DNA from 2 places in the Rossellomorea sp. FM04394 genome. Region 2 is predicted to be linked to the other one. Evidence: a T-box and tRNA genes for the amino acid it is inferred to sense, from the RefSeq annotation. Region 2 holds a T-box; the other holds one or more tRNA genes.
What was found. The T-box of region 2 lies ahead of ACCB35_RS15685 (valine--tRNA ligase). A T-box ahead of a tRNA ligase gene usually reads a tRNA of that ligase, here a tRNA-Val.
Positions count from the first base shown of each region.

Region 1 (15,921 bases), 1.5 Mb from region 2:
TGATCATCACGGGAGATCTTGCCAAGATCGGTCGGCAGACGGCAGTTGAAATGTTAAGGGAAAAGGGATATAACTTCTCGGATCATCAGTTTCAAGATTGCGGATTGCTGATATATGGAAATGATCAGCCAGTCCAATCTGGAGCAAGTGGCCCGGGGTGTTCAGCTACCGTCCTTTATGGACATCTATTAAATGAAATGAAAAAAGGAACTTATAAACGTATTTTAGTTGTGGCGACGGGAGCTTTGTTATCACCCCTGACATTTCAACAAGGGGAAACGATCCCCTGTATTGCTCATGCAGTTTCCATCGAATATATGTAAAGGAAAGGAGGAAACGAAGTGTTAGCGATGTTTTTTTGGGCCTTTACAATAGGCGGGATCATTTGTGTGATTGGTCAATTGCTGTTTGACGTAGCTAAATTAACTCCGGCCCATACACTAAGCTTACTCGTTGTGGCCGGGGCGGTTTTTTCAGGATTTGGTTTATATGAGCCTCTCATAGATTTTGCCGGAGCAGGCGCGACAATCCCTATAACGAGCTTTGGCAACGCCCTGGTCAATGGTGCCATGCAGGAATCACAGGAACACGGGATAGTGGGAGTCCTTACGGGCATGTTTGAAGTGACAAGCTCCGGGATCTCCTCCGCAATCATATTCGGCTTCATTGGAGCTCTCCTTTTTAAGCCAAAAGGATAATAGAGGTGAAGATTGATGCCTGAGTACTTAGAGGTGGCATTACGCAGTATATTCATTTTACTTTCCCTATTCGCCATTACCAAATTATTAGGGAAAAAACAGCTTTCTAAACTCTCCTTTTTTGAGTACATTACAGGAATCACGGTTGGAAGCATTGCAGGAACGCTCTCAATGGATCTTGGCCTGCCATTAAGTGAAGGTCTGATGAGCATCCTCTTATGGTTTGCGTTCCCACTCCTGTTCTCCTATTTGTCACTGAAAAGCATTCGGTTCAGAAGATTTGCTGAAGGAAAACCAACCGTATTTATAAAAGATGGAGAGATTGATGAGAAGGCTTTAAAAAAAGAAAAGTATTCCGTGGACGAACTACTGGAACAATTGAGGAAGAAAGATGTTTTCCGTGCTGCCGACGTAGAGTTTGCAACACTTGATACCAATGGAGACCTAAGTGTTTTGCTCAAAAGAGAAAAGAGGCCCCTTGTTCGGGAAGATTTATATAACATCTCACCAAAGTCAACTCCTCCACAGGCCGTCATTTCAGACGGGAAAATAGATGCAGCGGCCCTGCGGGAAGTTGGATTTCCCCTGCCCTGGTTACAGAAAGAACTAACCAAAAGACAATTGCAGGTTGAATCCATTTTCCTTGCCCAGCTGGACAGTGAGGGAAATCTCACCTTCGACTTGTACAATTGGACAAACACACAATAAATTATCGAAAAGCCCATACGTTCACCTCTCTGTTTACATATGTTATAAGAGACTAAAGGTAAAAGAGAGGTGATACTAAAATGTATGGATATGGTTACGGTGGCTGCGGTTATGGCGGAGGCGGTTATGGTTCGACTTTTGTATTAATCGTTGTGCTTTTCATTCTTTTAATTATCGTTGGAGCTAGCTTCTGTTAGAAAGGGGTACAAAAGGCAGAATCCTCATAGGAGGGATTTTGTCTTTTTGTTTTATTGGGGGAAGAGTCACTTTGAGAATTATGGATAAGTTTGAAGTGCCAGTAAAGGTGATGGAAAGTGAGATGAAAATAAACGTGGTGAAGTTGAACCGGTAGGAAGTCGATAATATGTGACCAAAAGTCGATAATAAACATTCTTATGGCCACTAAATTCAATTACCATACCAAAGAGATTTTTAACCTTCAACGATTCCTCCAAAAAAATCGTGTAAAGACAATCTAAAATAAATAAAAACATCCTCAACCTTCAAAAAAATCAATTCATAATCACGCTCCTGGGTTTTTTACATATGATGCTTATAGTTAAAAGGAGGCGTGAAGGAAATGAATAATAACTTTTTTAAGAATTTAGAGAAGAAGACAGGCGTAAACATGAACGAAGTGTTAGAGCTTGCGAACTCATTACAAAATGCAAATTTCAAAGATGAAGCAACGGTTAGAAGCGTCATTAAACGCGTATCCAAAATTGCTAATAAACCCGTAAACAAGGAAATGGAAAATAAAATAGTGCAGTCGATTGTGAATGATGGAAAGCAATTAGACTTTGGAACCATTTCCAATATGTTAAATAAGGGGAAGAAATAAAGATTTATCTGAAATAAAGGAGAATGGACATAAAGATGTGCTCAGGCACGTATTTTATGTTAATTCTCCTTTCTTTTTATTGTGTACGTTCTCACGTTCTACACTTTCCTTCAGAATCTCAGCAGGCAAACGGATAGCCACTAGAAAGTTTATTGCAGAACCTTAAATGGGTATTTACTAACAAGGGGGTAATGAAAATGGGATATATCGCTCCGATTCCTCACCATCAATATAAACAGTATCAAGAGCGTGAATTAAAGGTTGAAAAACATCCGTTCACCTTTCTACCCGTCCAACCAGTGAAGCCAATGAAAAATAAATCTCAAGCCCATCCTGAAGAGACAGGAACATCCAATCATGTATATCGATCAAATCAACGCAAAACTTCATACCAAACATTCACTAAACCGTCCATCCCGTCAAATTTATTAGCCCAGTTAACAGGAAAAGGAAACCATATTAACGAATATGTATAAAGAAGTTTAAGGGGGGCACATATAGGCAAATTGAAAAATCCCAAAAGGAGCAGCCTTCCTTAGAGGTTTTTTATTTAACTGATCTTGAGCCCCTGACATATCTGGAGGTAATGACTTGAAACTACAAAGCCTTACTGAGCACTGCTACGCATTTACAGGAAGCGTTACGATAGGTTACTGCGTGAAAGAGGGAAAAGGGCTCCTTATTGACAGCGGACTGGATGATTCTTCGGTGAAGAAAGTGATCAAGATCCTAACAAAAGAAGGCCTGCCCCTGAATTATTGTGTAATCACCCATGCCCACGCAGATCATTTTGGCGGAGCTCACTACCTGAAGAAAAAAAACGGCCTCCAATTATTTGCTCCTAAAATAGAAAAAGCGATTATAGAGAATTCGATCCTGGAGCCCATTTATTTATTCAATGGTGCTAATCCCATAAATGAATTGAGAAATAAATTCCTCGAGGGCCAATCAGTGAGGATTGATGGCGAATTGAATGTTGGTCAAAATACCATCGGGCCTTTCACTTTTGAAGCTATTGAATTACCGGGACATTCATATGGTCAGGTGGGACTGCTTGTTGATGATATTTTATATGCTGCGGACAGTTATTTTGGCAGGGAGACATTGGAGAAGCATGTGATTCCGTTCATTATTGATGCGGATCAAACCCTGGATTCATTAAAAAAACTCCTTCACATATCCTGCAAAGGAGCGATTCCGGGTCACGGAGACTATGAAGAGAGCTTTGTTGAAACGGTCCAGGAGAATATCGACCTTCATCAAGAACGAATGAACTCACTTCTCACACTTGTGAATGAGAGGTCAGAAGGTTATTCCTTTGAAAAAGTAATAAAAGAGTTTTTGAAATTACATAAAATAGCTGTATCGAACGTGGGGCAATGGCTCTTGTTCAGAACGTCGGTGACGGCCTACCTTACCAGTCTTGAACGAAAGAAACTTCTATCCTTCACGATAAGAGAGAATGAACTTATCATTAAGCCCCATTAATACCCTTGAACTAACAGGCTTTCTCCTTCTTCCCATTCAGCGTATAAAACGTCTTCGGAAGAGAGGAAGCCTTGTTTTTTTATTTCGTTTAACAGCCAATCCTCCTTCTGCTCGGCTAGCTTTAAATTATCATAAACGATTTCTCCATCCACGATTAAAGAAAGTGGGAGAGTAGCTGTTTTTGCAGGGATATTTAGGTCTTGGCGCTGAACGATTTCATAAAGGGGCTTTCTAATGACACTTAGTGTCCCGTCGGACTCTAACAGGGCATATTCACATTCCCTGACTGAGAAAATATCTTTAGCACGAAGTAAATGCTGAAGCTGATTAAGATCTAAGTGATTCTTCTTTAGTTCATTAAAGTTTATCTTCCCTTTATTAATGATCAATGCAGGTGTTCCTTCCAGCATATGGCGGAATCGTCTCGATTTCTGAGTGAAATACTCAGTGAAAAAGATCAAGCTGCCCCAAATGAAAATGGCTGTAAGGATCGGAAGCACACTGACTTTGCCATCATATAGGGAGTTACCTACAAGTTCACCTAATATTAAAGCTGAAATGAAATCAAAAGCAGATATTTGTGTGATTTGAGTTTTACCAAGGATTTTTGTAAGAATCAATAAGGCAAAATATCCTACGATTAACTCGACGGCAATCGACATGAATTCCATAAGGGTCCCCCTTCCCATACACTTTCCCATTATCGACGAGTTGATAATGTAATATACTTCTTTATATGGGAAATTGCTGAAGTAAAAAAGGAACAGGCAATTAAGCTGATCGGCTTAATTGCCTGTTCCTTTTAGATTTCTTTTTTCATCGTTTTATGAGGGATCCCTGCGTCCAGAAATTCATCAGACGTAACTTTGTAGCCTAAGCCTTCATAAAAAGGGATTGCATATGTCTGGGCATTTAATTTTAATTGAGATAAGGGCTGTTCCTTAGCGTATTCCTCAATGGCGAGCATAATTTCACGACCTGCTCCTTTTCCCCTGGCGGACTCTAGAACGCATATTCTTTCCACTTTCCCGATTCCGTCAAGAATACGGAATCGACCGGCACCTACAGCGTGGTTTTGGTCGTAAAGGACAAAATGTGTAGAAGCATTTTCGAATTCATCGATTTCTTCTTCAAGGGGAACCTTTTGTTCTTCCACAAATACCGTCTTTCTTATGTTGAATACCTCTTGTATCTGTTCTTCTTTTTGGGCAACTTCTACTCTCAACTCTTACTCTTCCTTTCCTAGACGGAAGGTTTCATATACTGTCCAAGAGCCGTTCTCTAATTGATACAACAGGTGGAAGCGGTCAATGGTTTCCTCATGATCGATTCCAAGCATACGGAGAGATCCGAAAATATCCGAGTGCTCATCATTCGAAAGCTTTTGAGCGACAGTAATGTGAGGAACGAAAGCGAATTCAGGCTCGTCACCCATGAAGTTTTGACTATGCATATCATCGTGTAATCCTTCCAGTTCAGGAGTGGAATTCACCTTGAAATAAATCACATTGTTCACAGGCTGAAAGGAACTTACTTTATACACCTTAAGATTGAATGGATCGTATTTCTTTGAAATAGCAGCTAATTTATTAGCGATATCTTTGATCTGATCATCATCTGCACTAAAGACATTTTTTAATGTCAAATGTGGTGGAACTAAAGCATAATGAGGATCATAACGTTTCCTATAAGAGTTTGCGATATCTTGTAGCTTTTTCGATGGGAAAATGACTATACCATAATTCATTTTCTTCAATCCTCCTCTATTTAACTATCTTTGTAATATGTATAGTATAGCAAATTTTTCAAAAATTTAATATAGGGCGAACGAAAGAGGGAAGGTACTTTTCAAAATGTGAAAAATAGCTTCCCTCTTTCGTTTGATGTGGATGCTTGTCAGGATGGATGAGCAATTGTTTAGCTGAACATCATCTTTAAGGCACGTCTTAGATCAGGCTGCCAGTGTTTCCAAGTGTGGTCCCCGTCGAATTCATCATAAAAGGAAGAGAATCCATTTTGATCGAATGTTTGGTGGAGCTGACGGTTGGGATTTAAGAAGTCTTTTACTTTGCCATCCGTCGTTTTCACCTCTGTTTCTTGCTGACCAATGATATGGTAAATGCTTAATAGGTGAGGTTGTGAGAAGTTTTCCACTGCATCTAACACTTTCTCGTTGACGAAAGGTGACTGAAGGAGAACCTTGCCGAATGTATTTGGATATTTCAATGCAGTCATTAATGAAACTGTCGCTCCTAATGAATCACCAACCAGGGCACGCCCCATTCCCATATGATAGGTTGGGTAATGCTCATCCAGATACGGGACCAGTTCATGTGCTAAAAAGCGGATATAGGCATCATTTTCTTCACCATGCGGGTGATATTTTCTTCTGCGATCCTCAACATCTTTATAAGGAACCCCGACGATAATCATGTTTTCAATTTCCCTATTATCGAGAAGTTCATCGACTAAACGAGGTATTCTTCCAAGCTGGAAGTAGTCTTTCCCATCCTGGGTAATCAGGAGTGAATATTTATAGAGGGGAGAATAAGTAGCTGGAAGGTATACCAGCATCTTGATCTCTTCATTCAGTTCTTTACTAAAGAGGTTTAATTCAGTTACATTTCCTCTTGCGGTTGTCATGACGATAGCCTCCTATAATCAGTGTTAACGTTTACAGAAAGATTGTATCATATTCTCCAGGATAATTCCCTAAAGCGGATTGCAATACGAAAATTCAAAACAATGCTATAATTTATGTGAGCTGATGGACTGTTAAGAAAGGGGGATTAGAATGAGCAAACCTGTACATTCAAGAGATGTAACCAAAGCTGCCTTGCAAAGGCTGAAAGATAGGGGCGTATTAATAGAGGATATTGCTGAAATCGTCTATGAAATGCAGTATCCATATAATAATGGATTAAATATGGAAGATTGTATCGACAGTGTGAAGAAAGTGCTGTTGAAAAGGGAGATTCAGCATGCAATTCTCGTAGGGGTGGAATTAGATCAACTTGCTGAAGAGAAGAAGCTTTCAGAGCCCCTTCAATCGATTGTGGAATCAGATGAGGGATTATTTGGAGTAGACGAGACCATTGCATTGGGTGCAGCACTTGGTTATGGAAGCATCGCTGTCACCACCTTTGGTCATCTTGATAAAAATAAGATTGGTATCATCCGAGAACTTGATACGAAAAACGGGAAGGGTGTACATACCTTTTTAGATGATATCGTGGCAAGTATTGCGGCGAATGCATCTTCAAGAATTGCACATAGCTTGAGGGACCGTGAAGAAAATATCTCAGAAGAAGATAAGATGAAGTTTGAGGATGAAGAGTTAATAGGTTAGAATGTATCTTGATATATACTAGATGGACTGAAGAGGAATTATTCCTTTTCAGTTTTTTTATGGACAAATATGCCCTATGAATGAAAAAAACGGGCGGGGAATGTAACCGCTTTATACATTCTCTATACATTTGTGAAATAACTGACAAGATGGGAACAAGCCACATTACGGGTCTGGAGTGCAATGTACTGTGTGAGGATAGTTTTTTTATGAAAAATGTTAAAGGTTTATGTATTTGATTTGACAAGATTGTTACAGACTGTGTTACAATTATTTCGTTAACGTATAAAATTTAATAGGGGGAATTAGAATATGAAAAAACGCAGTTTATTTCTAAGCACTGCACTACTTCTAGTTCTATCTGTCGTTCTTGCTGCATGTGGCGGCGGATCAGGTGGAGGATCATCTGAGGGTGAAGGTAACAAAGAGGTTGACTTCATTGGAATCGCTACAGGTGGAACAGGGGGTACATATTACCCGTTAGGCGGAACATTCGCTAAGATCATTGAAGATGAAACAGGTATCAAATCCTCGGCTTCTACTTCTGGCGCATCGGCTGAAAATATGGCTGCCATTAAAGACAGTAAAACTGAAATCGCTTTTACACAAACCGATATCGCATCTTATGCATCGGAAGGAACTGAAATGTTCAGCGATAATAAAGTTGAAAACGCAAGAGGAATTGCCACTCTATATCCTGAAACGATTCAAATCGTCACAACAAAGGATTCAGGTATCAAGTCCGTTGAAGATCTGAAAGGTAAAGTTGTTTCTGTCGGTGAAGCCGGATCTGGAACATTACTGAACGCGAAACAAATTTTAGAGGTTCACGGAATTACGTTGGAAGATTTAGAGGCTCGTAATCTATCATTTGATGATTCAACTACAGGTATCCAAGATGGTACAATCGATGCAGCGTTCATCACTTCAGGTACTCCAACTGGAGCTGTTGAAGGGTTGGCAGCTACGGAAGACATCGCGATCGTCCCGGTTGAATCCGGCAAAATCAGTGAGCTGATCGAGAAGTATCCTTACTACTCTGAGGATGAAATTCCTGCAGGCACGTACAGTAAAGTCGATGAAGCAGTGACAACAGTTGCAGTTCGTGCAATGTTAGTAACAAATGCCGATATTTCCGAAGAAGTAATCTATGATGTTACGAAAGCCATTTTTGAAAATACAGATGCAATCACTCATGCCAAAGGTGAGTTAATCAAGGCTGAAGATGGACTGAAGGGTATGGGAATTGAACTGCATCCTGGTGCGAAGAAATACTTTGATGAAAAAGGCGTTTCAATGGAATAAATCCACACCAGAAGATGGACGAAGGGATAGGCCGCTTATAACGGTCTATTCTTTTGTTTTGGAAAAGGCTAAATATCTGGAGAAATAAGCCAGTAGAAATAATGGAATGGTGGGGATTTCGTTTTGAAGAAATATTCATTTGCAGGAGCAATTCTCATTATTCCCGTTCTCTTAATCATCATCTTTATACCCTTTCAAATTTTCATAGTAATCGAACCTAGGAATACGGATGGGACCGCCGCCCTTTTCAAACTTCCTGACGATCATTCATTTTCGGTTCGTTACACCCATTCTATTCATCTCTCAGAAGTAGAAGAGTTTTATCGCCAATCTACTAATCAAATTCAACAAACAAAGCTACTTTATGAAGATACTGCGATAGGTATGCCTGCAAATGCAGAAGGAGATGAAACCTTCAAAGTAACAAAAGAAGGAAAATATTTAATTTCAAATATGAATAAAGTGTTTCCGTACATTGATATCCGAATCGGGCAGGTAGTTGCCAATCATCGACTCGTGATCGATGGTAAGGCCTATCCTTTAGCCGACTATTTCGATAAAGGATCTGTCGTCCGGCTTCAATTAAAGAAACAATCACTTTATGATCAGTGGAGAGGAGTGACTGTTGTTGGAAAAAGATAAAGAATTCGAATCGTTAACCTCCGAACAACAACAAGAATTACTAGAAAAGTATGATCCTGAATCATCGACGAGAAAGCTTCATCATGGACTGTTCAAATGGATCATATTCTTTGGTTTATTAGCATTTTCATTATTTCAATTAGTAGCATCAATCTTTCAATTCATCCCTAGACAATTATTATTATCCATACACCTGGGGTTTGCTTTATCACTTGTCTTTCTATTATTCCCGGCAAGAAAGAAAAATTTACGCAAAGATAAAGTGGCTTGGTATGATGTCGTTCTCTCTATCATATCTGTCGGGATTGGTGCTTACTGGCCGATCATGCAGGATGACATTGTCAGCAGAGTAGGATTAATGACATCACTTGATTTTTACGTTGGTTTTGCTGCGATGATTTTAGTATTAGAAGCAACCCGTCGTGCCGTCGGTTTGCCCATCACCATCATTGCTTCTTCATTCATTCTCTATATGTATTATGGAAGATTGATGCCTGGATTCCTGGCACATAGAGGCTATGATTGGGACGATATCGTTAAAACGATGTTCTTCACAAGTGAAGGGATTCTTGGAACGCCATTATATGTTTCAGCAACCTTCATCTTCCTATTCCTGTTATTTGGGGCCTTCCTCGTTAAAACAGGCGTGGGTCAATACTTTAATGATTTAGCTGTTGCGATCGCCGGTAAACGCACGGGTGGTCCTGCAAAGGTTGCCATATTCTCGAGTGCATTGCAAGGAACGATCAGCGGAAGTTCCGTTGCAAACGTTGTAACATCGGGCTCCTTTACGATTCCAATGATGAAAAAGCTTGGCTATCGTAAAGAGTTCGCTGGTGGAGTAGAGGCAGCAGCCTCAACGGGTGGCCAATTAATGCCGCCAATCATGGGAGCTGCAGCATTCTTAATGGTTGAATTCATCGGTGGTATCTCTTACTGGGATATTGCAAAGGCTGCCACCATTCCTGCTCTTTTGTATTTTACAGGAATTTGGATCATGACTCATTTTGAAGCGAAGCGAATCGGTCTGCGCGGTCTTTCAGACGAAGAAATGCCGAATCGTAAAGAAGTATTAAAGAAAATCTACTTGTTAATGCCGATTCTTACAGTCATTATTTTATTAGTCAGCGGTATGAGTGTTATGCGTGCAGCGCTTTGGTCAATTGTTGCTACAATCGTGATCAGCGCGATCCGGAAAGAGACAAGGATTGGCTTTAAAGATGCAGTCGACGCACTGGTAGATGGTGCCCGGACCGCTCTTTCCGTAGCTGTAGCGACTGCTGCTGCAGGGATGATTGTAGGGGTAGTGACGAAAACCGGTTTAGGTCTTACACTTGCGAATGGTTTAGTAGACCTTGCTGCAGACTTAACAAATTCAACAGAAGGTAAATTAATCCTGACTCTGGTGTTTACGATGATTGCATCGATTGTGTTAGGGATGGGATCACCAACAACAGCTAACTATGTAATCACGTCGACAATCGCTGCACCGGCGATCATCCTGTTAGGTGCACCTGAGTTAGCGGCCCATTTGTTTGTCTTTTACTTTGGTATCATTGCAGATATCACGCCGCCTGTGGCTCTTGCAGCATTTGCCGCCGCCGGGGTGTCAGGAGGAGAGCCGATACGGACCGGGGTCAATTCTGCTAAATTAGCAATTGCCGCCTTTATCATTCCATATATGTTCGTACTGTCACCTGAGTTGCTGATGATTGATACAACTATCCCGAGGTTATTATGGGTTGTCTTTACGGCCATAACCGGAATGATGGCCATTGGTGCAGGTATGATCGGGTATTGGTACCGAAGAGTGTATGTTGTTGAACGTTTCCTTTGTGTAGCAGCCGGTTTAATGCTGATCTATCCGGAGGGAAGCACAGACATCATTGGTTTAGTATTATTTGCTGTTATGCTCGCGTTACAATTCTTCATTAAAAGAGAAGACAAAGCACCAAAAAATGCAACAGCATAAACAAAGATGCGTGAGACTGACCTAATTAGGTCGGCCTCACGCATTTTAGTTTACAACTAGGATATGGTCCGTTTTGTATAAGGAAGAAGGGGATAAGCGGCCAAAATATCATGTAGTCTGAATCTCCGAAACTCTTTTCGTAAAAAGCAATAGGCAAGAATAATGTCCTCATCGATTTTTTTAACGATGATCTTTCTTTTCGTGCAAATGGATTCAGGAGTCATATAGATGATTACAATGGGGCGTTGGTCCATGAATGAGCGTTGTAATACCGTATTCATTTGGGGCTCCTCTCCTGGAAGTGTACTCACAGTATATACGAACGAACGTTCTTTTATTCGCGGATTCTCAGAAAATAAATGTTTAGAATAAAAAATGATTGACATTTTTCTAATCATGACTATAATTTAATATATACCTTCCATTGCGACTTGTTAGCTCAGTGGGAGAGCACTTCCTTGACAGGGAAGGGGTCGTGGGTTCGAATCCCTCACAGGTCATACATAAAGAAAGCCTGCATCTTTATAAAGATGCAGGCTTTCTTCTTTTATATGGAGATCAAATCTTTATCAAGGATTCTAAGTATTAAACAGCCAGCACTGTCATGCCCTTAAAAGTAAAAAGGACTCTGTTGGCATTCACGTAAGAGTCCTTGAAAAATTATATTATGATATGATCATTCTGTTAGTTGACTTCTAATTCTTCCTCAAAATAAAACGTGCCAGGATGTTCTTTTACGATATACGAGTATCGCTTCATGTTTTTAACGTATTGCCATTTCAATATTGTCACTGTTTCTCCAGTTTCCTTTATCGTAACCATTGCGCCATTACTAAACCGATTTTTTGTGGATTTCATTGGGCACTCCCTTTCATATTCTCTCATTATACCACAGTTTATCCTTCATTTTAGAGTCTCATTAAGGATAAATCTTGATAAAAATATTGTTAGCGCTTTAATGGGCATATAGGTAGTATTCATTAATAACTATAAAAAACATTTGATGGGGGAAGGTCGTGTGAGAGGTCTGACTTTCAAAACTTCTCCTTGAAGAACTTGCTTATTTGTTTCATTACTGTTATTCTATAGAAGAATTATTTTTGTCCGGTATACGAGGGAAGAACAAGATTTGGTTTTCACCTGATATCGCAAGAATAGTAATACATTGTGTGTAACGCACTTTAGGAGGCAACAAACATGGAAAATGGTAAAGTAAAATGGTTTAACGCAGAAAAAGGTTTCGGATTCATCGAAGTTGAAGGTGGAGACGACGTATTCGTACACTTCTCAGCGATCCAAGGTGAAGGTTTCAAATCACTTGACGAAGGTCAAGAAGTATCTTTCGACGTTGAACAAGGTGCTCGTGGACCACAAGCAGCTAACGTTCGTAAAGCATAATCTAACTTTACACATCCAAAAACAGACTCATTCGTGAGTCTGTTTTTTTATGGGATCATAAGACAAAAATCGTCTCTTCTTCAGGCTTTTTTTATCTTTGAACTCAATAAAAACCCGTACTATTTTATTGATTCTTTCCTAAATCCTTCTTCGTTACTTCACTGCGGATATTGATTTCTTTCGAGAATTCAGTACCGCTTTTTTTATTGTTTGGGTATTTATTTTTTCGTTCACGATTATCATTTTTATTAGTCATCGTTGTTTCCTCCTAAATTGTAAATGGTTGTTACATTCTTATTCTTAACAAGTGATATTTCGTTATCCTTGGTAAGTAAGGGAAGGATTTTGAGTAGACAGAATTTTAAAAACATTATATCTTTTTCCTCCACACAACGCTAAAATTAATGTATATGCTTTTATATGAGTGGAGGGACTTATCTTGGAATTGAAAGAAATAGTGGCTTTGGTGACAGGTGGTGCATCCGGTCTGGGTGAAGCTACAGTAAGAAGGATTATTGAAGAAGGTGGTAAGGCCTATATCCTGGATCTCAATGAAGAGAGAGCAGCTGCGTTAAAACATGAGTATGGGAAATCCATTGGTTTTTATCAAACAGATGTAACAAAGGAAAATCAGGTTTCAGAGGCTTTGAACGGGGCCATACAGGCTTTTGGGGGGGTAAATACTGTGGTGAACTGTGCAGGGATTGCCCCGCCTGGGAAAGTGGTAGGAAGAAAGGGGATTCATTCTCTTGAGCATTTTTCCAAGGTGATTGAGATTAATTTGATTGGTACGTTCAATGTGATTCGTTTAGCTGCGGATAGGATGATGGGGAATACTCCAAACCAGCATGGGGAGAGAGGGGTTATCGTCAATACAGCTTCAGTTGCGGCATTTGACGGGCAAATCGGTCAGGCTGCTTATAGTGCATCAAAGGGTGGAGTAGTCGGGATGACACTTCCGATTGCCAGGGAGCTTGCAAGGGATGGTATCAGAGTGATGACGATTGCGCCAGGATTATTTCATACTCCGATGTTTGACACGCTGCCTGATGAAGCAAGAAACTCGCTTGGGAAAATGGTGCCATTTCCACCAAGGCTCGGTTACCCTTCTGAATATGCTCAATTAGTAAAGAGTATACTCGAGAATCCAATGCTGAACGGTGAAACCATCCGATTAGACGGCGCGATTAGGATGCAGCCTAAGTAACCATTTAAAACTATGGTGAATGTTAACCACTAATGAATGCATGTTCATTCACTTTTGGTGAAAATGAAAACGCTTAATAAATGGAATCCCATATGAAAAGAGGTTGAGTACGCATGAAACATCCTTATTTATCGGAGGATCATAGCATATTCAGGAGTGCACTTCGAAAGTTTTTACTTAAAGAAGCTTATCCTTATTATGATGATTGGGAGAAAAACAGAATGGTTCCAAGGGTCTTTTGGACGAAAATGGGAGAGCAAGGATTTCTTTGTCCCGACATTGACGAAGAGTACGGTGGAAGTGGAGTGGATTGGGGATTTTCCGTCATTATTAATGAAGAATTGGAACGGGTGGGCTCTGGTTTGATCGGGATAGGATTGCACAATGATATTGTGGTCCCATATATATCTGAATATGGAAGTGACGAACAGAAAAAGAAGTGGCTCCCCGCATGCACGAGTGGAAAAATGATTACGGCCATTGCCATGACTGAGCCTGGTACAGGATCAGATTTAGCAGGGATTAAAACGACGGCCAAGCTTGAGGGGGACCATTATATTGTGAATGGTCAAAAGACCTTCATTACAAATGGTATACAAGGGGATCTGGTGATTGTGGCATGTAAAACAGATACGACCATCAGCCCGTCTCACAAAGGTATCAGTTTGATCGCCATTGAAAGGGATGCACCCGGATTCTCCAGGGGAAGAAAGCTGGATAAAGTTGGTTTGCACTGTCAGGATACAGCCGAACTTATCTTCGAAGATTGTAAGGTGCCAAAAGGGAATCTTATTGGGGATGAAGGAAAAGGATTTCATTATCTGATGAATAAGCTCCAGCAGGAACGTCTTGTCGTAGCGATTGCCGCACAGACGGCGTCAGAGGAAATGTTCTCTCTCACGATGGATTATGTGAAGAACCGCCAAGCGTTTGGTAAGAATATAAGTCAATTTCAAAATACACAATTTAAGATGGCGGAAATGGCGACGGATATTGAAATGGGCAGGGCTTTCCTCGATGGCTTGATCTCCGAACATATGGATGGGAAAGATGTCGTGACGAAGGTTTCCATGGCCAAATATAAGCTGACTGAAATGGCCCGTCATATCGCTACTGAATGTATGCAGCTCCATGGGGGATATGGTTACATGGAAGAGTATCAAATCGCAAGAAGGTACCGGGATATTCCTGTAGCAAGCATTTATGCAGGTACTAATGAAATCATGAAAGTGATCATTGCGAAGAATTTAGGATTATAGAAAGGAAGAGGCAGATGAGAGAGGTTGTCATTGTAGAAGGTATTCGATCAGCGGTCGGGAGAAGAAAGGGTTCATTGAAAGATATGAGGCCGGATGATTTGGCTGGAGATATTCTAAAGGGGTTAATGGACAGAACGGGGATTGACCCTGGGCTAGTCGATGATGTCATTTTAGGCTGTGTCACTCAATCAGGTGAGCAAGCTGGTGATATTGCCAGGGTGGCTGCATTGATTGCCGGTTTTCCAATCGAGGTACCTGGTACGACAATCGACCGGCAATGCGGATCGAGCCAGCAGGCTGTTCATTTTGCATCACAAGCAATTCTTTCCGGCGACATGGATGTCGTGATTGCTGGTGGGGTAGAGAATATGTCAAGAACTCCAATCGGTTCAAACTATCAGGGGTCTGCTTTTAGTGAAAAGCTTCGAGAGCAGCATGAAATCATACACCAGGGACTATCAGCTGAAAGGATTGCAGAAGAGTATGGATTCAGCCGTGAAGAGCTTGATCAATTCGCATTCTCAAGTCATCAAAAGGCGTTAAAGGCACAAGAAGCAGGTTATTTTGATAGGGAAATTTATGAGGTGACGGTTAAAGGACCGGACGGAACTTCTTTTTCATTTTCTAAAGACGAGGGACCAAGAAAAGAAACGTCTTTGGAAGTACTGGCAAGTTTAAAACCTGCATTTAAAGAAGATGGAATCATTCATGCAGGTAATGCTAGCCAAATTAGTGATGGGGCAGCCGCACTTCTTCTGATGACAAGAGAGAAGGCAGAAGAATTAGGGTTGAAGCCACGATTCAAGGTCCATACACGCGTCGTAGTGGGTTCTGATCCAACCCTTATGCTTACCGGCCCAATACCCGCAACGAAGAAAGCTTTACGCAAGGCAGGAATGTCGGTGTCGGAAATTGATCTTTTCGAAGTGAATGAAGCTTTTGCGCCAGTGGCCCTTGCGTGGTTAAAGGACATGGGAGCAGATCCTTCAAAGTTAAATCCAAATGGGGGAGCAATTGCCCTGGGACACCCCCTGGGTGCGAGTGGTGCTCGAAT
Region 1 is NZ_CP168654.1:1,567,628-1,583,548, forward strand. Features, by position in the region: gene spoVAD (stage V sporulation protein AD) at 1-323, shown strand, start outside; gene spoVAE (stage V sporulation protein AE) at 342-698, shown strand; gene ACCB35_RS07870 (DUF421 domain-containing protein) at 714-1,406, shown strand; gene ACCB35_RS07875 (YjcZ family sporulation protein) at 1,487-1,603, shown strand; gene ACCB35_RS07880 (stage VI sporulation protein F) at 1,987-2,247, shown strand; gene ACCB35_RS07885 (hypothetical protein) at 2,445-2,723, shown strand; gene ACCB35_RS07890 (MBL fold metallo-hydrolase) at 2,839-3,735, shown strand; gene ACCB35_RS07895 (DUF421 domain-containing protein) at 3,732-4,406, opposite strand; gene ACCB35_RS07900 (GNAT family N-acetyltransferase) at 4,538-4,960, opposite strand; gene ACCB35_RS07905 (YjcG family protein) at 4,964-5,482, opposite strand; gene ACCB35_RS07910 (alpha/beta hydrolase) at 5,653-6,378, opposite strand; gene ACCB35_RS07915 (phosphatidylglycerophosphatase A) at 6,530-7,084, shown strand; gene ACCB35_RS07920 (TAXI family TRAP transporter solute-binding subunit) at 7,397-8,389, shown strand; gene ACCB35_RS07925 (DUF1850 domain-containing protein) at 8,513-9,031, shown strand; gene ACCB35_RS07930 (TRAP transporter permease) at 9,018-11,003, shown strand; gene ACCB35_RS07935 (hypothetical protein) at 11,060-11,284, opposite strand; tRNA gene ACCB35_RS07940 (tRNA-Val) at 11,432-11,503, shown strand; gene ACCB35_RS07945 (hypothetical protein) at 11,688-11,888, opposite strand; gene ACCB35_RS07950 (cold-shock protein) at 12,201-12,401, shown strand; gene ACCB35_RS07955 (hypothetical protein) at 12,526-12,657, opposite strand; gene ACCB35_RS07960 (3-hydroxyacyl-CoA dehydrogenase) at 12,841-13,608, shown strand; gene ACCB35_RS07965 (acyl-CoA dehydrogenase family protein) at 13,722-14,867, shown strand; gene ACCB35_RS07970 (acetyl-CoA C-acyltransferase) at 14,882-15,921, shown strand, end outside.
Region 1: it encodes a tRNA-Val, which carries the amino acid that the T-box ahead of ACCB35_RS15685 (valine--tRNA ligase) is inferred to sense. The anticodon was not compared.

Region 2 (15,921 bases):
AGCAGTTCGATGGCAGTCAATTGATGACGGCAATACGGACAGCTCGACCTTGGCTTTACGATGGATTTCTTTAACGGCACCCGTAGGCCGACTACGTTGTAGAAGGAGCCTAGGAGGAGTGCGTATATTAAAACTAGTAACAACATTTAACGAGCTTTCTTAGCAAGTTCATCTTCTGTGATTTTTGTAGTAGAAGCTTCATGGTCCTCTATGCTATACTTCCTAGAAGTAGAATCGTAAGTTACTGTATAATCATCATCTTTGACCTTTGATACATAATCCTTTAACCCCAAAACATTTGTAGCCGTGTCCTCAGTTTGTTTCCATTTTGTTGCATCAGGATTCTCTGCATGTGATAACCTAGCTGCATCAATGATTTGCAAAGCTTCCGCCACCTTAGCATCTTCTTTACTATTTTTAATAACCCCACCAATACTCGGCACCGCAATCGCCGCAATAATCCCCAAAATCACAATGACAGCAAGAAGCTCGACGAGGGTCAAACCTCTCTCATTCTTCAACATCTTTTTCATTTTCTTCAACATTTTTTCATTTCCTCCCCATAACCACATGTAGTACTTTAGTACTCTTTTAATCTACCTATATTATACAACACAGAAAATAAAATATAAGTCTAAATGTGTAAAAATTTATCATATTTTCTAGAATTTTTGCACATTGTTAAATATTTCAAACATCGGTATCATGATGGCGGTTACGATCGTCCCGACGAGTCCCGCCAACAGAACGATCATGAGTGGCTCTATCAGTGATTTAAGTTGATCTGTGGAGTTTTCCACTTCTTTTTCGTAAAAGTCCGCCACTTTGGAAAGCATGCTGTCAAGTGATCCCGTTGCTTCTCCGATGGAAATCATTTGTGAGACCAGGGGTGGAAAGGCCCAGTGTTTTTTCATGGGTTCCGTTAACGTTCCGCCTTTTTCCAGCGATTCTCTCGATTCTTTGAGAACCGCCGCAATCACTTCATTTTCCACAACCCGTTCGACGATGGCCAAGGACTGAAGGATGGGAACCGAGCTTGAGAATAGGGAACTCAACGTCCTTGTCATTCGGGCTAAAACCGCTTTTTGGAGTAGTTTGCCGAATATTGGGATGCGCAGTAAGAAGTAATCCAGATAGTATTTTGACTCTTTTCTCTGCCTTACCATCGTGATCCCTGTGATCATGAGAAGAACAAGGAATAAAAGAAGGTACCAAAAACGCTGCACGGTTTCACTTGCCCCGAGGACGAATCTCGTGATTAACGGTAATTCTCCCCCGAAATCGTCAAACATATCCACGAAAGTCGGCACGACAGCTGCCAGTAAGAAGATGACCACCCCAATGGCGATGAACCCTACCACTACAGGATAGGACAGGGCCGCAATCACTTTTTGCCGGGTACCATGCTGCTTTTCATAGTGATCTCCGAGTCTTTCCAGGGTTTCATCCAGACTCCCCGTTGCTTCCCCGGCTTTCAGCATATTGATGAAGAGGGGCTCAAACACTTTCTTATGCTTGCCGAATGCCTCGGAAAGGGGATGTCCCTCCCTCAATTCCATTTCTACGTCCGTAAGAATTTTCGTCAAAGCTTTACTATCTGTTTGACTGCCGAGAATGCGGGTCGCGTCCACCACGGTGACCCCCGCTTTCAATAGAGTAGAGAATTGCCTGAGAAAAATGACCATGTGCTGAAGCTTGACAGGGTTCCCTAAAGTAATCTCTTTCGTCAGTAGAGTCTCCGGGATTTCCTCCACTGAAATGATGCGGATGCCTTGATTCTTCAGCCTGAGCATTGCGTCTTTTTTAGTGGGAGCCGTGATCTGGCCTTTTTTCTTCCCTTTTTTGTCTCGTCCTTCGTACCTGAATCTGCTCATCTTTAACGGTTCTCCTGAAGAAATGGAGATGCCACTTCAATTGAAATCATACCGGCGTGCAGATATCTGCTGACATTCGATTCAAAGAGCTCCATTCCCTGCGCTTTAGAGGTTTGCATGACGGAGGGAATTTGATGAATCTTTTCAGACCGGATAAGATTGGCAACGGCTGAATTATTCAAAAGGATTTCCGAGACAGCAATCCTTCCATTTTTATCAACCGTAGGCAGGAGGCGCTGAGCAATCACTCCCTGCAGAACCGATGCAAGCTGAACCCGGACCTGGGATTGCTGTTCGGCCGGGAATACATCTATGATCCGCTCGATTGTAGAAACGGCACTGGACGTATGCAGGGTCCCCAGGACTAAATGACCGGTCTCGGCTGCTGTGATGGCTGTTTGAATGGTTTCCAGGTCACGCATTTCCCCTACCAGAATGACATCGGGGTCCTGCCTCAATGCACTCCGCAATCCGTATGCAAAGGACTTTGTATCAAACCCGACTTCCCGTTGATCAATGATGGAAGAACCGTGCGAATGTAAGTACTCTATCGGATCCTCAAGTGTTATGATATGCTTCCTCATCGTCTGGTTCATATAATGAATCATCGAAGCGAGGGTCGTCGATTTCCCGCTTCCGGTCGGCCCGGTCACTAACACCAACCCTTGATGCTTTTCTGCTATTTTCATTAAAACAGGCGGGAGCTTCAGTTCTTCCAGGGTCGGAATATTCCTAGGCACAACCCGTAAGGCAATGGAAATACAAGATCGTTGAAAATAGGCATTCACACGGAACCGCGAGACACCTGGGAGTGCATACGAAAAGTCCATTTCCCCCCGCTCTTTGAATTCCGTCCATAAATGCTCGGGAACAATGGCTTTAGCCATTTGCTCTGTATCTTCCGGCTTCAGCACATCCTGCCCATACCTCTTCAAGTCTCCATGAATGCGGAAAACCGGTGCCGATTCTACTGTTAAATGAATATCAGAGGCCTTTAATTCAAATGCCGCCCGTAATAGATGATCTATCCGTTCCTTCAAGTCATACACCTTCTTTACTCTATTGCTACACGCAGTATTTCCTCTGTCGTCGTCAATCCCTGCTTCACCTTAAACAATCCATCATCCAAAAGAAAAATGGTTTTGTGATTGATGGCAACTTCCCTTAATGTGGAAAGGGATTCATTATTCATGATGATCCTCTTCATTTCATCGTTTACGACCAGTACTTCATGAATGGCCATTCTTCCTTTATAGCCCGTCATATTGCACGAAGCACACCCTCTGCCACGGATGACCTTTTCGATGGTCATGCCTCTGCGATCAAAGATTTCTTTCTCCCTCACTGTGGGGATTTCTTCCTGTGCACAATCCCGGCACACCTTCCGGACAAGCCGTTGAGCGACAATTCCACTTACGGAAGTCGCGACCAGGAATGGCTCGACCCCCATATCGATCAGGCGGGTCACGGTACTCAAGGAATCATTCGTATGGATCGTACTGAGAACTAAATGTCCCGTCAGTGATGCCCGTATCGCTACTTCAGCCGTTTCTCTATCACGGATTTCCCCCACCATGATAATGTTGGGATCCTGTCTCAGGATGGACCTGAGGCCTGCAGCAAAAGTAAGGCCGACATTGGTATTCACCTGAATTTGGTTGATCCCCTCCAGTTGATACTCAACCGGATCCTCGACGGTAATGATATTGACCTCTTCACTATTCAGCTTGTTCAACGCTGCATACAGAGTGGAAGATTTACCTGAACCAGTGGGACCTGTAATAAGCACGATCCCGGTGGGCCGATCAATCAGGTCTTGAAATCGTTTAAGGTTCAAGCTGTTGAAGCCAAGCTGCCCCAGGTCATTCAACGATGAACTCAGGTCCAGTATACGGAGGACGATCTTTTCCCCGTATACCGTCGGAAGTGTGGATACCCTTAAGTCGATCGGGCGGAAATCGATGTTCGTTTTAATTCTTCCATCTTGAGGTACCCTGTGCTCCGTGATATCCAATTGAGACATGATTTTGATGCGGGCCGTCAGCATGCTTTGCATATGCTTGGGGAGGGATCGATCTGTCCGTAAGATGCCGTCCACCCGGTAGCGTATATGTACTTTTGTTTCCTGGGGATCGATATGGATATCGCTCGCCTTTTGCGTCATGGCATTGGATAGCAATTGATTGACGAGTCTCGCGATGGGGGAGTCCTGATCTGTCAAAGCTTCATCCTCTAAGGGAGGAGGCTCATTCCCCATCCCTTTCAACTCTTCAAAGCTTTCATCCAAATCGTAATACTTATTGATTGAACGGAGGATATCGTCCTTTGTTGCGATGGATGTCTCAATATAGAATCCAGTGGACAATCTCAGATCCTCGATCGTGTAGAAATCCATTGGATCTGCCATCGCCACAAACAGCTTATCTCCTTCTATTTTTAGCGGGATGATTAGGTTCCGCTTGGCCACTTCTTTTGGAATCAAATGAAACAGCTTTGGGTCAAACGGGTATCGAAATAAGCTGACGTGAGGTATGCCCAGTTGAAACTCCAGCACTTCAATCAGCTGCTGCTCCGTAATGTATCCTTTTTGTAAAATTGCATCTCCCAGCTTCTGATCGATCCCTTTTTCCCTAAGAGCCGTTTGAAGCTTTCCTTCTGTCAACAAACCTGATTCAACTAATAAATCGCCTAAACGTTTCCGCTCTTGCGCCATGCTATCCCGCCTGCCTGTCATTTTCTTATTTCATATCGGTCTCTGGTAGATCCTTTTCAGAAGAAGAAGCATTGGACTCCTCTTTCTGTGAAGCAGAATTTGAATCCGACTTTTCATCTTCCTCTTGATTAGATGGACTCTTTTGAGGATTTGAGCTGTCCTGGGATACCTGCTCTCCGACCTCAGAAGTCGTTTCACCCGCCCCTGAAACATCGACCGCTTCCCCTGCCACGTAATCTTTCATACTATGTAACTCTTCTTTATGAACGGGTAGGTAAAAGTCTTCTGATACTTTCTCTTCCTTGAGAAGTTCACCCTTCATCGTCTGAAAGCTTCTCCATACTTCAACCTGCATTCCATTTCGGCCTTCTTCTGTCACCATTATTTCACCTGAATGTAAATATGGACTGTACTGCTTGATCACTTTCGGTTTAAATGACTGCTCGTTCCGTCGATCCACGGTCACCCTATATGGAAGTTCGGCACCTGTCAGTGAGATGGAAAGCACATCCCCTTGCCATTGAAGTATGATCGTATAAGATCCATCGTTAGGATTTGAGAAAATAAAGTCCTTATCCTGCTCTTTATTTATGTAAGCTTCCAATCCTAATTCAATACCATCAGGAAGCTCCCTGCTCTGATTTCTCTCAATCACCTCAAAGTTTGACGGCAGCATCAGCTCATAAAGACATGAAGCGAGAGTGCTGAGATCCTGGTCAGTTGCTCCAGTGAATCCTTCCCCTTCAATAAACTCCAGTAAGGAAAACGGTGAGGTCCCTCCTATTACAATCTCAGGGTACGAATCAATGAACTGCTGAAGCCCCGGTGTTAATGGTAGACCATTGACGTTGATCTCCGAAATGGTTTCAATGGACGCGGCATGAGTCTCGCCACCTTGTTTATCTTCTGTATTTTGATCAGAAAGACCGGCCACGTCTTTCATTCCACTATCGGAAACGGGTTGAGTCGGTGATAGGAAGCGATCATAGGCAAAAGCACCCAGATGAGCAAGACTGAATAAACCTATGCTGCATAACACTAAAAATACGGATAGCTTTGTAATAGGTATTCTTTTACTCATCACAGATGCCCCTTTTTTACATTTTCCTTATTGGTTTTTAGATGTTTTGAAGAATGATTGAAAGCTGATTTAAACTTTGATGAAGTAGGAACTTAGAAGTATAATTCGATGAAAATTAACAAAATTCGACTACTACTATTTTAGTATATACACTTGCAAATGAAAAGCTACTATCTGTTATTAATAGAAAAAAATAGAAGAAAAGTCATAATTTTCGTTCATACAAAAAAACACCTCCCCCATGCAGGAAGGTGTTCTCCGGATTCATTTCACATACTGAGCCACCCGATTCCGCCCAGCCTGCTTGGCACCTGTATATAATGCCCGATCCGCATGGCGGATAAGAGCAAGCGTATCATCGGCGTCCTCCGGTGCTGTCGAGACCCCGATACTCGCTGTGATCCTGACCATCATTCGTTTGTTGGATTCGTCCAGGCTGTCATGGAGGGTGAAGGGCTCATTGGCAATCGCACCTCTCACATGCTCAGCAAGTCGGAGTGCTTCATCCTGTTTCGTATCCGGAAGAAGGATGACAAATTCCTCCCCTCCATATCTCGCAACTGTTCCCCTTGAATCAATAAGGGTGCGAAGGCGGTCGGCAAGTTCAATCAGGATTTCGTTACCGCTCTGGTGACCATAGTTATCGTTAATCACCTTAAAGTGATCCAGGTCGAGCATGATGAGAGAGAGACTTTGTCTTTTCCCAGCATCGAGATGATTGAACTCCAGCGTCAGGAGATCTTCAAAATAGCGGTAATTGTATAGTCCTGTCAGGGCACATCTTTCACTGTTTTTCTTCGTCCGTTCATGGTGCCTTGCATTTGCGATTGCCACTCCTAAATAGGAACATAAAATATCGACGATCATCAATTGATATTTTTCATAGGCTTTCTTTTTGGAAGAGGCCAATAGAAGAATCCCTCTTACCTTTTGGCTTCTTACAATGGGAACGCACAAAACGCTTTCCACTCCATCAGGCATATACCCTTCAGCTATGTCGGTCCATTCAGATCGGGAAGTATAAAGGACGGACGTCCCGGTTTCCCACACTACACCGCTGATTCCCTGGCTTTTCTTTAATGGACGCAGGTTATTCGCCTTCATTTCACCATTTTCTACACGCCTTAAGAGAACAAGTTCTTCATCCTGGCAATCAAGGATATATGCATACTCAACGGGCAGGGTCTCAATGATTCTCTCGATGAATATATCAAGCACTTCTTTTACTTTCAGGCTTTCCGTTAATTGGTGACCGATTTCACCCGCTTTTTGAAGGTATTCATTGATTTTTTCAGAAGAGTTATAGAGCTTTAAGATGATAGATAAGCTCACAAAAGGGATACCGATCAATAGAGAAGCGAAGGCTCCCAGTTCAAACGTTAAATAATAGAGAGATAATGAGAGAGGGAACATGATCATGTTTGCGGTAAAGTCCCAAACGAAATCCTTGCTGTAAAACCGGACATCATTGTTCACTACATAGTGTTGATACAACAAAAGTAGAATTTGATTGATCATGATCGAAACGATTTGATAACTGAGAATCGGAAATAGTAATTGACCGATATTCCTTAATCCCACTTCTCCACCAAATAGAAAATAGATGAGGCCGCTCACTAACGAAACAAGAAAGAACATCACTGAATTCAAGGGAATTCTATGCCAATCGGTTTTGGTCAGCCTGAGTCGGATAAGCAATGGGATAATAGAGAATTGCATGAGGACGATCTCAATAAATAATCCATACTTTATAAACCCTACGAGGGTCACCCACTGGATGAAGAAAATGGTGGCACCATTTATCACAATGGGCATGAGTGGGATAAAGGTGGCAAAAGCCACTAAGGTTAAAAGCTCCAGCTCATTTCCTGCAATATTTTCAGGAGGATAGTAGCGATAAGTAAAATACAATCCAGCAGGTACAACGGCTAGCCAGGCCAGCAATATGTACAGCTTCTTTTTTACTGATAATGTCATGTCTATCCCCCAAAGGTCCCGTTCGATTTAATATAGTCCGATCATACTACACTAGTTAAATAGTCACAAGTTTAAGAATAGTTTATCAAAGCAGTCCTATAAAGTCACTTACTTTTTTCTGTAATTTTCTAATTCTTTAAGAAGATAGGGTTTTACCTCAGATAGAAAATATAAAGAACCTGTCACGAGCAGTACTTCATTTTCTTTCAGCTCGGGGATTTTCTCGTGAAGATACTCTTTCCAATGCGGAACTTCTTCCTTATGGTGATGGGAAGATAATCCGTAAAGCTCTTCTGCTGAAGCCACTCTTGGAAAGTCAAAGGTCGTAAACCCGATCGCATCGACTGCTTCTTCGAGATTGGAAATCATCGGCTGTAAGTCTTTGTCATTCAATGCGGAAAATAGAACCGTCACCTTTTTCTCCATAAAGCGATCCTGGATCGTTTTCACCAAGGCCTTGATTCCTTCAGGATTATGAGCACCATCTATATATATTTCCGGTTTATCCGAAAGGAGTTCCATCCTTCCCGGCCATGACGCTTTTTTCAATCCAGCTTTTATGTGTGTCCCTTCTACTTTAATGACCTGCTTTTCAGTAAGCAGTTCTATTACCTTTATGGCCATTGCCGCATTGTTCATTTGGTGAGTGCCAATCATCGAAAGCTCGTACGTTTCATTCAATGAAGATGAGTGATAGGAAAATCTTTCACCTTTTTCAAGGATCGAAAGGCGTTCCACTGAAAAATCCTTTCCAAGTTCAAATAAATCGCTATCCATTTTTAACGCTCTATCTCTTATCACATTCGCTGCTTCTTCTTGGTGGACCCCTGATATGACAGGAACGGAGCCCTTGATGATACCGGCTTTCTCAAAGGCGATGTCTTCTAATGTGTTCCCCAGGAATTGCATATGGTCAAGGCCAATGCTCGTTATGACTGAAGCCATGGGGGTGATGACATTCGTTGAATCGAGTCTTCCACCGAGTCCAACCTCATAAAGGACGAGATCGACAGGTTTCACTTCGGCAAAATAGTAAAAGCTCATGGCTGTTATGACCTCGAATTCAGATGGACTTCCCCATTCGGATTGTTCCATGCTCTCGGCAATGGGCTTTGTTTTTTCCACAAGAAGAGTTAAGTCTTCATCTGAAACAGGCTCTCCATTGATACTGACTCTCTCATTAAACCTCTCAAAATAAGGTGAGGTAAACGTGCCTACAGAATACCCGGATTGCTGCAATACATTTCGCAGATAGGTTACAGTGGACCCCTTACCGTTTGTTCCCCCGATATGAACGGTTTTGATTCTTTCATGAGGATTACCAAGTTCCTCTAACAAGCACTGCATTCTCTTTAGCCCTGGTTTGATTCCTAGTCTGAGTCTTGAGTGTATCCATTCAACGGCTTTTTCATAGGTTAACACTTCTTATTCACTCCCTCTGTCAGGTTTCATTAGAAAAAGGGCTCTAATCAGGTCTGATTGCGGATAGGATCTCCCCTGTAACAATCAGACCTTCTTTTAAAGCCCTCTTCTTAACCTTTATTCACTCGGCACAATTAAACTGATTTCAGCTCTTCTATTCTGGCTTTGACAGTCGCTTGTTTTTCCAAATAATCTTTTTCTTTTGCTTTTTCCTCATCTACTACTTTCTGAGGGGCTTTGCTTACAAATTTTTCATTGTTCAGCTTACCTTGAACACGGGAAACTTCTTTCGTCCATTTCTCCAGTTCTTTTTGCAGGCGGGCAATCTCTTCTTCGATATTGATCAGCCCTTCCAATGGAAGGAATAAGTCTACACCTGTAACGACCGCGGTCATCGCTTTTTCCGGTGTTTCTAAATCTGTACCCATTTCAAGCTTCTCCGGGTTACAGAATTTTTCGATATACGCTTTGTTCTTCTCGATGATCGTTAGCGTATGTGCATCTTTAGCCTTCAGCATCAAGTTGATCTGCTTGCTCATCGGCGTGTTAACCTCGGCACGGACATTACGTACGGCACGGATGATGTCAACGAGAAGCTTCATCTCTTCCGCTGCTGCTTGATCTGTCAGGTCTTCTTGAACTGTCGGCCATGCAGCGACCGTAATGGATTCGCCTTGATGCGGCAAGTTCTGCCATATTTCCTCGGTAATAAACGGCATGAACGGGTGTAAAAGTCTCATTGTGTTGTCGAGTACATGAGCAAGAATCGAACGGGTCGTTTTCTTAGCTGCTTCGTCCTCGCCATATAGAGGCAGTTTCGCCATTTCAATATACCAATCACAGAAGTCATCCCAGATAAAGTTATAAAGGACGCGACCAACTTCACCGAACTCGTATCGATCTGCTAAACGTGTTACGGTTTCAATCGTTTCATTTAAACGAGTAAGGATCCATTTGTCAGCAACTGATTTTTCACCTGATAAATCAATTTCGTCATATGTCATGCCATCCATATTCATAAGGGCGAAACGGGATGCATTCCAGATTTTATTTGCAAAGTTCCATACAGATTCTACTTTCTCAAAGGAGAATCGTAAATCCTGACCCGGTGAGCTGCCTGTAGATAGGAAGTAGCGAAGTGAATCTGCTCCGTACTTTTCAATGACATCCATTGGATCTACACCGTTTCCTAATGACTTACTCATCTTACGTCCATCTGCATCGCGAACGAGTCCGTGAATCAGTACATCTTTAAATGGACGTTCACCCGTGAACTCCAGGCCTTGGAAGATCATGCGTGATACCCAGAATCCGATGATGTCGTATCCCGTCACAAGTGTGTTGGTTGGGTAGTAGCGTTTAAAGTCCTCTGCATTCAGATCAGGCCAGCCCATTGTAGAAAACGGCCATAGAGCTGAACTGAACCATGTATCCAGTACGTCCTCTTCTTGTGTCCAGTTTTCAATGTCTTCCGGCGCTTCGTTGTTTACATAGATTTCGCCCGTTTCTTTATGATACCAGGCCGGGATGCGATGTCCCCACCAAAGCTGACGGGAAATGCACCAGTCACGCGTGTTTTCCATCCAGCGCAGGTAAGACGTCTCAAAGCGGTCAGGTACAAAGTTGACCTTGTTTTCTTCCTGCTGAAGTTTTACCGCTTCTTCTGCCAGAGGATCCATCTTAACGAACCACTGAGTGGAAAGATAAGGCTCAACCACAGCTCCGCTTCTTTCCGAGTGACCGACTGAATGCATATGCTCTTCAATTTTGAACAGAACGCCGGCTTCTTGAAGGTCTTTCACGATTTCCTTACGACATTGGAAACGATCCATCCCTTGGTATTTATCCGCCTTGTCATTCATGGTTCCGTCTTCGTTCATCACAAGAACACGTTCTAAATTGTGGCGATTACCGATTTCAAAGTCATTCGGATCGTGAGCAGGCGTTATTTTCACTGCCCCGGAACCAAATTCCATATCAACGTAATCATCTCCTACAATCGGAATTTCACGACCCACGATTGGAAGGGTAACGGTTTTACCGATTAGATGTTTATAGCGATCATCTTCCGGGTGAACCGCAACGGCCGTATCACCAAGCATGGTTTCCGGGCGGGTTGTGGCAATTTCAATGTGCCCACTTCCATCAGCCAGCGGATATTTCATATGATAGAATGCACCTTGTACATCCTGATGGATAACCTCAATGTCTGAAAGGGCCGTTTTCGTTGCCGGGTCCCAGTTGATGATGTATTCACCACGGTAAATCAGGCCTTTGTTATAAAGGTCGACAAATACCTTTTGTACAGCTTCCGATAAACCTTCATCCAACGTGAAACGTTCACGGCTATAATCAAGGCCTAATCCAACCTTGGACCATTGCTGACGGATATGCTCGGCATATTCTTCTTTCCACTTCCACGTTTCTTCCACGAACTTTTCACGGCCTAAATCATAGCGTGAAATGCCTTGATTGCGAAGTTTTTCATCCACTTTCGCCTGTGTTGCGATTCCTGCATGGTCCATACCCGGCAGCCATAATACATCGTAACCTTGCATGCGCTTCATTCTTGTGAGTATATCTTGCAGGGTTGTGTCCCAAGCATGACCAAGATGAAGTTTCCCCGTTACGTTCGGGGGAGGGATGACGATTGTGTAAGGCTCCTTCTCCTTATCATTTTGGGCTTCAAAATATTTACCTTCCAGCCACCATTTGTATCTGCCTTGCTCAATGGCATTGGGATCATATTTTGTCGGCATAGATAATTGCTGGTCTTGAGTTTCCATTTGTTTTCCTCCTATATTAGTGCGAATAACTACACTTTTCTAAAAAAATAAAAAAATCCCCCGTCCTATGAAAAGGACGAAGGATTCCATTCGCGGTACCACCTTTTTTTTCAGGAAAAATAAGCATCCTGAACTCTCGACAATCAATAACGGCTTTAAACCGGCTTCTACTACTGTTATTCATAGAAACAGCTCTCCAGGCGACCTTCCATTGTCTTAACGTAGAAAATCTCTCAGCAAACGATTTTCCTCTCTGAAAGTAAGAATCAATGTACTCTTCCTGTTCATTGCTTTTCGTAATTATTTATTTACTCATTATAGTATAGGATAAGATAAACTTTCGTCAATCATTATCGCCAATTTTCCTGAAAAATATTCATTCCGCCTACTCCAGGCACCATTACGCATTGAAATCATAAGATAAAGTAGTGAATATACCCAGGAAAGTGAGTGGTCGAATATGAAAAAAATCAATCAATATACCATGCAGAAATGGATGGGAAACGCCAGGTTGATATGTAAGCAATTCATCATTCCCTTTACCATCTTCCAAGGGGTCCGGACCATCTTGCTTCCAACCACTTTCGATGTCCTTCTTTTAACCCTTTTTATCGGTATAGGGCTTGCCATTTATTTCGATTGGATTTAATGGACTGACGAACCTGGACTTCGCCAGTCCTTTTTTTATTCTGCTTCAGCCGCCTGCTCCTGCTTCTGTTTTTCCATTTCATCCAACCGCATGACCACGTATTCCGTATTTTTCAGCAGCCAGTAGTGCCGTTGCAATTTCTTGAGTGATTTCCGTTCATTCCGCTTATCCTTCGGTGTATGAAAATACTTTTCCACCACTGCAATGACAGAGCTTGGATAAGCTAAATAACTCATAAACAGGAGCCGCTCTTCATTGCGTACTGTAAAATGCTGAAAATAGGTGGTGAGCCACTCGACACATTCCTCGTAATACTTAGGATAGGTTTTCAATGTTCTCGACAAAAACGGCAAGAGATCATGAAATGGAGAAGCCATCTTTGAGTTCTCAAAGTTATGGAAATACCCCAAGCCTCTTTCATCGAATAGAAAGTGCTCCGTGGAAACCTTTCCGTGAGTGATGACGGTCCTCACCTTTTCAAGCTCCTTCGTCTCCTCATACCACTCATCAAGCATCTTGCGTGAAAATTTCAACGCTTGAGTGGCATCCTTGTAATACATGCAGAAATGCAATTGAAAAGGGGACATATACGTTGTTTTTTCACATGCTTCAACATACTCATCGAGAAACTGCTGTTCTTTATCCCACCTGGATGTCAACTGCTCGTAATGAGATTCTCTCTCTTCCTTATCAATCTTCACTTCTTGAGACGAAAGAGTATGCAACCTTGCCAATTCCCTGAACATTTTCTGATGCTTTTCAAATTGATCTTCCCTTTCCAGGTTCAAGAGCCAGGGCATCACATAGTATAACTCCCCTTCATTCCATACCGCATAACGCCCATCCAAGGTCGGGTAGATCGGGACAATTCGGTTATATCCCCTCTGAAACAATAGTTGCACATTCCGGACAAAATCAACACCAGTCTGGGCAGGGATCTGCTTAACAGCCAGTGTGCCTTTATTGGAAAACACTTTGGAGATCTTCCCGTAGCTCTCAACAAAATGGGGTTCGACGCCATAAGGTTGTAAGACATGCTTTAATCCATCAAGCGTTTGTACCATTCCTCTCACCTTCTAAGATTACTTTTCTAAAAAAAACGGACTAACTCCAATGAATTTGGTGTCAGCCCCATTGTTTCTTTTATATATCCATTACGCTATTCATGGGTCTTAAAAATGGGAACGACTTTACCCGAATCCTTTAACCCTTGAAGACGTACTCGCTTTTCGGGATATAAAGAACCTGCCCTGCATAGACGTCTTGATTGGCTTCAAGTTGATTGACCCTCAATAGCTGCGGAATGGTCAAATCATACTTTTCTGCAATATAGTCCAGGGTCTCACCCTCTTGAACAATGCATACCCGTAACGTTGCACCCTTTTCCTCATCTTTTCTTGCAAAGAAATCGGTCAATGAAATGCTTTCATATTTCTTTTTACCTTTAGTCTTTTTCTTTTCTTCCTCGCCTTCTTCCATCTCCGCTTCTACTGCGGGTGAGGAGGAGGATTCTTCTTCGACCTCCTGCTGCTTGTATTTAGGAGGCGGGGTGTAGGTGGCCTTTGGTTCGGCAGGCTGCTCTTCCGATGACTCGCTCAGTTCATGCTGCGGCAGTTCAAACACGTTTTCTTTCCGGAAATAATTTTCCTCATAGGAATGAGTCGGATGGGCATCGTATTGAATCTGTACCGGTATTTCATCCTCTTCTCCGGCAGGAGGGGTCCGTCCTTCAAGGTTAAACGGCTGGTACTCGGCGTCTTCAAAATCCTCTTCTTCTTCATCCTCTTCAACGTTCCCCGCTAATTCTTCGACGTCGTAGTTCTCATACTCGTATACTTCTTCTCTTTCTTCTTGCTCTTCTTCTGTTTCTACTTCTTCCTCCGCTGTTTCTTCTTCTACTTCGGCCACTGCACTCGAACGGTAAAGCGGCTCGTATTCTTCCTCTCTGCTATATTCAGCTTCAAGGGGAGGATGCGTCTGCTGTTCTCCATAAATCCCGGTAATCGTTAAATCGGCATTTAATTTTAAGCATGCATTCTCAGGAACGATGTAGTCAAATGACTCAACGAACACATCGATGTCTCCTAAATTAGCAATTCGATTTTTGGGAATTGTCACATCCACCGGGAAACGATGGACAAATTCATATTCACCTTTTTCCCTTTTTTCTACAATTTGAACGAACTTTCCACCAGCTTCAAACTCATCCTCTTCTTCTCCTCTCGGTGAGGTGGGTAAATATTCACCCGAAAGATCAAGACTACCCCTGATAAGTACGTATTGCTCTTGTTCTTGAATCGTTATATGAGGATCTAAGGAGATAGATAGCAATTCTTCAACTTCCTGTCCTTTTTTAAACCAAATTGATTCTTCCAAAGAAAATCGCAAACACGATTGTTGTTCTTGTGACAAAAGAAATTCCTCCTTCCAGTTCTAAACAAAGAAATAGTAAACAATGCCATTATCACTTTATGAAACGAAAAGGAGGATTATGATAGGAAAACTAAAAGTTGTGGTGAGTGTAGGGATTTAGATTTAGAAACTGGGGGGTATTTCGGATTGATGTTAGTAGTTTGGATTTATCGACCGTTATTTTGATATATCTACTTTCAAATGGATTTATCAACCGTTCTTTCATTTTATCAACCGTTTTTTCAAGATATCAACCGTTCTACATTATTCGTCACATTCCTCCCAGCCCTCACTCCATAAAAATAGCCGATCCCTAAAAAAGGATCGGCTATCTTCTTTACTTCTTACTGATTTTCTCAAACGCTTTTTCTGCTGCTTCGAGGGTCTTTTCAATATCTTCATCTGTATGAGCTGTCGATAAGAATAGTCCTTCGAATTGTGAAGGTGGTAAGAATACACCTTCATGGGCCATTTCACGGTAGTAATCAGCAAACATCTCCAAGTCTGATGACTTGGCACCTTCGTAGTTGGTTACTTCTTCATTCGTGAAGAAGATTCCGATCATGGAGCCTGCACGATTGATTCTGTGAGGGATGTTATGCTTTTCTGCCGCTTTCTTTAAGCCTTCTTCCAACAGGTCTGCTTTGCGTGAGAATTCTGTGTACGTTTCAGGAGTCAGCTGGCTCAGGGTTTCATATCCAGCTGTCATTGCCAATGGATTTCCAGATAGGGTTCCGGCTTGATAAATCGGACCGCTCGGAGCAATTCTCTCCATGATTTCAGCCTTACCGCCATATGCACCTACCGGCAGACCCCCACCGATCACTTTACCTAAGCAAGTTAAGTCAGGTGTTACATCATAGTAGCCCTGGGCACATCCGTACCCGACACGGAACCCGGTCATGACTTCATCAAATATTAACAGGGAACCATGATTCTCCGTGATTTCACGCAGGCCTTCCAGGAAGCCGGGCTGAGGTGGAACGACACCCATATTTCCGGCAACA
Region 2 is NZ_CP168654.1:3,081,039-3,096,959, forward strand. Features, by position in the region: gene ACCB35_RS15645 (A24 family peptidase) at 1-146, opposite strand, end outside; gene ACCB35_RS15650 (type II secretion system protein) at 147-545, opposite strand; gene ACCB35_RS15655 (type II secretion system F family protein) at 663-1,874, opposite strand; gene ACCB35_RS15660 (type IV pilus twitching motility protein PilT) at 1,877-2,914, opposite strand; gene ACCB35_RS15665 (GspE/PulE family protein) at 2,929-4,587, opposite strand; gene ACCB35_RS15670 (hypothetical protein) at 4,613-5,668, opposite strand; gene ACCB35_RS15675 (diguanylate cyclase) at 5,933-7,645, opposite strand; gene ACCB35_RS15680 (folylpolyglutamate synthase/dihydrofolate synthase family protein) at 7,754-9,067, opposite strand; gene ACCB35_RS15685 (valine--tRNA ligase) at 9,202-11,853, opposite strand; T-box leader at 11,923-12,150, opposite strand; gene ACCB35_RS15690 (hypothetical protein) at 12,314-12,502, shown strand; gene ysxE (spore coat protein YsxE) at 12,538-13,566, opposite strand; gene spoVID (stage VI sporulation protein D) at 13,706-14,914, opposite strand; gene hemL (glutamate-1-semialdehyde 2,1-aminomutase) at 15,252-15,921, opposite strand, start outside.